2 regions of the Photorhabdus akhurstii genome follow, and region 2 is predicted to be linked to the other one. Evidence: predicted binding sites of a transcription regulator. Region 2 holds the regulator's gene; the other holds the start of a gene.
What was found. The regulator PurR, encoded in region 2, represses purine synthesis genes. The targets are predictions, from matches to a motif close to CANGCAAACGTTTGCNTG.

Region 1: the regulator PurR is predicted to act here: its motif matches at 1,918-1,935, upstream of glyA (serine hydroxymethyltransferase).

What each region holds. Positions count from the first base shown of each region.
Region 1 is NZ_CP020335.1:3,984,097-3,987,512, reverse strand. It holds partial or broken gene B0X70_RS16800 (ISKra4 family transposase) at 43-200, shown strand; partial or broken gene hmpA (NO-inducible flavohemoprotein) at 484-1,677, opposite strand; gene glyA (serine hydroxymethyltransferase) at 2,044-3,297, shown strand.
Region 2 is NZ_CP020335.1:2,989,726-2,993,141, forward strand. It holds gene rnt (ribonuclease T) at 1-73, shown strand, start outside; gene B0X70_RS13090 (Grx4 family monothiol glutaredoxin) at 186-533, opposite strand; gene purR (HTH-type transcriptional repressor PurR) at 1,225-2,250, shown strand; gene punR (DNA-binding transcriptional activator PunR) at 2,257-3,165, opposite strand; gene punC (purine nucleoside transporter PunC) at 3,313-3,416, shown strand, end outside.

The DNA of each region.
Region 1 (3,416 bases), 990 kb from region 2:
CGCTATAACAAGGGTAGATAAAAATGCCAAGCTCAGTGAAATGGATACGTCAGAAACCGGGACGACAGAAAACACCATTTTGAAATCATCGCCGGAAAATCATTCATGGCTAATGTCCCGACCAAACGTTTTGGTTTTGTGCAATGTCTGGAAGATCACTCAGAAGAAAACTCATAGCCCAGCTATCTTCACAGGGTATTGTTCACTGTTCATTTATAAGAACGGTCTGCAACAATTACGCCTATTGGGATAGGCGCTAAATTTACCCATGACTCTTGAAATCAATGGAGCTGACGTCCGATAAGGCGGGCTCCATGATAAACAAACTCTATAAAGTCTCTAAGATAGTGATGAATTGGTTTTTCAGTCACATTAAGTATATTCAATATACATGAATATTGAATATCAGAGCCTATAAATTAAAGATAGTTTATGTTCAGTTCACTTTATTGGCTATTATCACCGTAATATTAAGCTGAAAATTTAAATCACTTTATGTGGGCCAAAACATTCATAGTGAATAAATTGTTTATCAATTCCTATATCCAATAACTGCTTCGCTACATATTGCATAAAGGGGACAGGACCACAGAAATAGAAGTGCATTCCTTCTGTTTTCAACTCTTCATTCAGAACCGTCAGATCCATAAAACCTTTGTGTTGATAATGAATACCTTGTTGATCTTCATCCCTTGGTTCACGGTACCAAATTGTGCTAGCAAAATTTGGCATCGCCTGCGCCATTGTTGCGACTTCATTGCTAAATGCGTGATGGCCGCCGTGTTCAGCCGCATGTAACCAATTAATCTGGCTGTTGTGATTTTGTTGGTGGAGGTGATGCAACATACTCATCATGGGTGTCAGGCCAACGCCCGCAGAAATTAAAGTAACCGGTGTTTCTGGTTTAATATCAAGGAAAAAATCACCGCGTGGGGCGGCCAGCCAGACGGTATCGCCTTCTTGCATCTTATCGTGCATATGGTTGGAAACGATTCCTTGTGGCTCACGTTTGATTGCAATCCGATAGCTGGAACCATTCGGTGCTGCCGTCAGTGAATACTGGCGAATTTCTCGGTTGTCAAAACTATCATCTGCCAGATAAATACTCAGATACTGGCCAGGTTTGTAATCCATCACTTTCCCGCCATCTTGAGGCACAAATTCAAAGCTGCAAATCACTTCACTTTTTACCTCTTTCCGGCTGATACGGAATGGACGCAAACCACGCCAGCCGCCATCTGTTGATTCACCGCTATGATAGATTTGCTCTTCACGATTGATAAAAACATCAGCCAGCACGCCATAAGCTTTCCCCCAGGCGTTCAGAATTTCATTTCCCGGCTGGAACATTTCATCCAACGTTGCCAACAGGTGAGTACCGACAATCTGATAATGCTTTGGTTGAATATTCAGACTAGCGTGTTTATGCGCGATTTTTTCCACTGCCGGTAGTAGTACCTCTAAGTTATCAATGTTGGCTGCGTAGGCACAGATCGCATTGAACAGGGCTTCACGCTGATCGCCATTAAGTTGATGGCTCATATTAAAAATGTTTTTTAACTCAGGATTATGTTTAAACATCCGCTCATAGAAGTGGGCTGTCAGTCTTGGTCCGGTAGCAGAAAGTAATGGAATAGTTGATTTGACAGTTGCAATAGTTTGGCTATCCAGCATGGTGAAACTCCTGAATTTCTTTCAAGTGATAATGAAAGTTATAACATGTATTTTAAATGCAACTTATACCCTTTTGGGGATTTTGTAAATATAGAATGTGGTCTTTATGGTGAAAAAAATATTCGTAAAAGATATTTGCACTAAGGAAAGGACTACTTTAGGTCATAAATTCTGACAAAATAGGAAAAATGCAGCGTAATTTTCATTCTTCTATTTAAAACAGATATCTTGCTTGTGACAGGCTATGCAATCGTTTGCGTAAAATATTTTGTCAAGACTATCTCATTCGGTGAAAAGGGTTTACACTGTGTGCCATTCGGCCCTTTAGGGTGTTGTTTGAAGAGAAGTTAGCTGAGTCAGGAGAACCCAATGTTAAAGCGTGAAATGAATATTGCTAGTTATGATCCCGAACTATGGCAGGCGATGGAGCAGGAAGTTGTTCGTCAGGAAGAGCATATCGAGTTAATTGCTTCTGAAAACTATACCAGCCCAAGAGTTATGCAGGCACAGGGCTCTCAACTCACTAACAAATATGCTGAAGGTTATCCGGGTAAACGCTACTACGGCGGCTGTGAATATGTAGATGTTGTTGAACAATTAGCTATCGATCGCGCTAAGGCGCTGTTTGGTGCTGATTATGCCAACGTTCAGCCACACTCTGGTTCTCAAGCGAACGCGGCAGTTTATATGGCTTTGCTGCAACCGGGCGATACGGTTTTGGGGATGAATTTAGCACATGGCGGTCATTTGACTCACGGCTCTCCGGTTAACTTCTCTGGTAAGTTATATAACGTTGTGCCTTATGGCATCGATGAGAGCGGTAAAATCGATTATGACGATATCGCGGTACAAGCTCAAAAACATCAGCCAAAAATGATTATCGGTGGTTTCTCCGCTTACTCCGGTGTGGTTGACTGGGCAAAGATGCGTGAAATTGCAGACAGCATTGGTGCTTATCTGTTCGTTGATATGGCGCATGTTGCTGGCCTAATCGCCGCAGGAGTATATCCTAACCCGGTTCCTCATGCTCATATCGTCACTACCACGACGCATAAAACACTGGCTGGTCCACGTGGTGGTTTGATCCTGGCGAAAGGTGGCGATGAAGAGTTATATAAAAAACTGAACTCTTCTGTATTCCCTGGTTGTCAGGGTGGGCCTCTGATGCATGTTATTGCAGGTAAAGCGGTGGCATTGAAAGAGGCAATGGAACCAGAGTTCAAAGCGTATCAACATCAGGTTGCAGATAACGCAAAAGCTATGGTTGAAGTGTTTTTGGCACGTGGTTACAAAGTGGTTTCTGGCGGTACAGAAAACCACTTGTTCCTGCTGGATCTGGTTGATAAAGAGATCACGGGTAAAGATGCCGATGCTGCGTTGGGCCGTGCAAATATCACGGTAAACAAAAATAGCGTGCCTAATGATCCGAAGAGTCCATTTGTGACTTCTGGTGTGCGTATTGGTACGCCTGCGATTACTCGTCGTGGTTTTAAACAAACAGAAGCGCGTGAATTGGCTGGCTGGATGTGTGATGTATTGGACAACATCAATGATGAAGCGACCATTGAAGCAACTAAGCAGAAAGTTCTGGCTATTTGCGCGAAATATCCGGTTTACGCATAAATTAAAATTTCAATAAATCATTACAAAACCTGCTCCGGCTAACATTGTTTGCTTAAGTGAGATATTTGAGGCGTAATGCGTGGATTTTCCCCTTGGGGAATATCCACTTCAAGATAACT
Region 2 (3,416 bases):
TGAAATGGTTAACCGTTGGAAACAACTTGGTGGCTGGCCATTAACGACCGCAACAGAAGAAAAAAACGGATAAATAGCTGAACGGCTAGATTAATATAATCAAATCTAAATTAAGCAATAATACCCCCCCATATATCAATATATGGGGAGATAGCATAATAATCTGTCTGTAAGTAATTAAAAAATTACTCTGTCGCGTCTTCGTCTTCGGGACGATATTTATCAGCAGTTTCTTTGATTAATGTTTGTAACTCACCACGCTGATACATTTCAATGATAATATCGCATCCACCTATCAACTCACCTGCTACCCAAAGTTGAGGAAAGGTTGGCCAATTAGCATATTTTGGCAATTCTGCACGAATATCTGGATTTTGCAAAATATCTACGTAAGCAAAACGTTCACCACATGCAGATAAAGCCTGAACAGCCTGCGCAGAAAATCCACAACTTGGCAATTTAGGAGAACCCTTCATATACAATAAAATTGGGTTTTCTTTAATTTGGCGCTCAATCTTCTCAATAGTCATCATTTTTATTTCCTTTAAACCAACACTATGTTGATAACCAACATCGTCACAATACTACGGAGAATACCATTTTCTCTCACTAAGATGTATCCTGATCTTTTCTTATCCTGATGCAGATGGCATCATTTTCACTGTTATTTATCGTAGAAGTTGCCAGGACGACCAGAAATTTACCGGCGCAGCAGTGAAAGCTTTTGGTTCTGGGGTGGGCTTAACAACCATCAGATTAATTCATTACTCTCTATTTTAACACCCAAAGGCAAAGGGCAGATAAACCACTGAGACTATCCGCCCAATTTCTTTTAAACGTAAAGTCAATTTTTAATCCATCTCATCAGCTCAAATCAGGCAAAGATCAAGCAAAGAGCGGCAAAAATGGCAATCATCACCAACGTGCTAACAGCAGTAAATAAACCAAGTTTCAAATCGGTATTCATAAAGCCTCCTCAGAATAAAAAGTTTATAACGACAAAAACCAGTCTATCGAGATGGTTAATTGCCCTTACATAAGGAAAAGCATAAATAGCGATTACCATTCATTTTATAACACTGATTATTGCTTTCACTTTTGAGCCAGATCAGACAAAATCCAAGATTTATCGCTAACTTATTGCCAGCCCTTGTGTAAAAGGGCTGGCAAATGATTAACAAAGCGTTTTAAATTTAGACCAAAAGGTCAGGAGTCTTTCACCTCATGGCAACGATCAAAGATGTGGCTAAACACGCTGGTGTCTCAACCACTACCGTATCCCATGTTATTAATAAAACCCGCTTCGTCGCTGAAGATACTAAAGCTGCCGTTTGGGCTGCTATTAAGACACTGAATTATTCACCCAGCGCCGTCGCTCGCAGTCTGAAAGTTAACCACACAAAATCGATCGGATTACTTGCAACGTCCAGTGAAGCCCCCTATTTTGCTGAAGTCATTGAGGCTGTTGAAAACAGTTGTTATAGCAAAGGCTATACGCTGATTTTATGTAACTCACACAATAACATTGATAAACAGAAAGCCTATCTCGCCATGCTGGCACAAAAACGTGTGGATGGACTGTTGATTATGTGTTCAGAATACCCGGAACAGTTGTTGGGAATGTTGGAAGATTATCGTAATATTCCAATGGTCGTTATGGATTGGGGTCAAGCCAGAAGCGACTTCACCGATACGATTATTGATAACGCATTCCACGGAGGTTATCTGGCTGGTCGTTATCTTATCGAGCGTGGCCATCGTGATATTGGCGCGATCCCCGGCCCTCTGGCACGAAATACCGGCGGTGGTCGCCATCAAGGATTCTTGAAGGCGTTAAAAGAAGCCAATATTCCGATCAGAGAAGAATGGATTATTCAGGGGGATTTTGAGCCAGAATCGGGCTATAAAGCCATGCATCAAATTCTGCATCAAAAACAGCGTCCGACTGCGGTTTTCTGCGGCGGAGATGTTATGGCTATGGGGGCTATTTGCGCTGCTGATGAATCAGGATTACGCGTCCCGCAGGATATTTCTATCATCGGTTATGACAATATACGCAACGCTCGTTATTTCTCTCCGGCATTGACCACCATTCATCAGCCAAAAGAACGACTGGGACAAATGGCGTTTTCTATGTTATTGGACAGAATCGTCAACAAACGTGAAGATGCACAAACTATTGAAGTACATCCACGCTTGGTTGAACGACGCTCTGTCGTCGATGGTCCATTTATCGACTATCGCCGTTAACCCGCTTTATTCATCTTGAAGCCATTCAGCATTAAGAGTTTCACTATCGCCAAGGTAGTCAAGCAACCAACTTAATGCTGGAGAATGGCTGTTTTGTACCCATGCCAAACAACATGGACTGTCTGGTAAAGGCTGTTCCAATTCCAGCACGGCTAATTTCTTCTGCCGAATAAGCGGCATCGCCCTATGCTTAGGCACCATTCCTACACATAACCCTTCGTTTAAACAAGACAGACCAGACTCCCAATCAGGAACTACCAGCCTGCGCTGGTTATCAAGATTCCAGGTGTCACGCTTCGGTAAATTACGAGATGTATCTTCAAGGCACAAACTTGGATAAGGCCGCATTTGGTCATCAGATAGCGGCCCCGGCAATTGAGTCAACTCATGGTCTGCGCTAACCACACATAACCAAGGCATAAACCCCATATCTCGGAAACTATACCTTTCCCCGACAGGAACCACTCGGGTTGCCCCAATGGCAACATCAACTCGACTATCCACCAGCGCATCCCACACACCATTAAACACTTCCTGATGAATAAAAAGTTCTATATCAGGAAAATGGTGGTAAAAATCAAGAATAAGCTGACGACTACGTTCTGGTTTGACAACGCGATCAATAGCAATATTAAATTGCCCTCGCCAGCCGTTTGCAACTTGTTGACATTGGTGACGAGTATCAATCATTTTTTTGATAACAGAGCGAGCTTCTTTGATAAAAATAGCGCCTGCCTCAGTTAATTCTACATCCCGATGATGACGCTCAAACAACGAAACGGCAAGCCACTCTTCCAATTGTCTTACGGTATAACTGATCGCAGAAGGGACACGGTGAAGCTCCAATGCAGCGGCACTAAAACTGCCTGTTCTGGCAACCGCATCCACGACTTCAAGCGAATATTCCGACCACATAATTTTACCTTTCAATTTTTTTCACAGCACTATGCAAATATTACCATTTCACAAGTAAAAATCACGACGTATAGAATATGTGTCAATATTGTTATCTACCTATCACTGCAAATTATTTTAATCATGACATTCAAAGAGAGTAATCAAATGAAAAACTCAAGTCAGTTCATGTTCTACCTTGCAGGCTTGAGTATGCTAGGTTATCTGGCTATTGATATGTATCTGCCAGCATTCGGTGCTATGCAACAAGA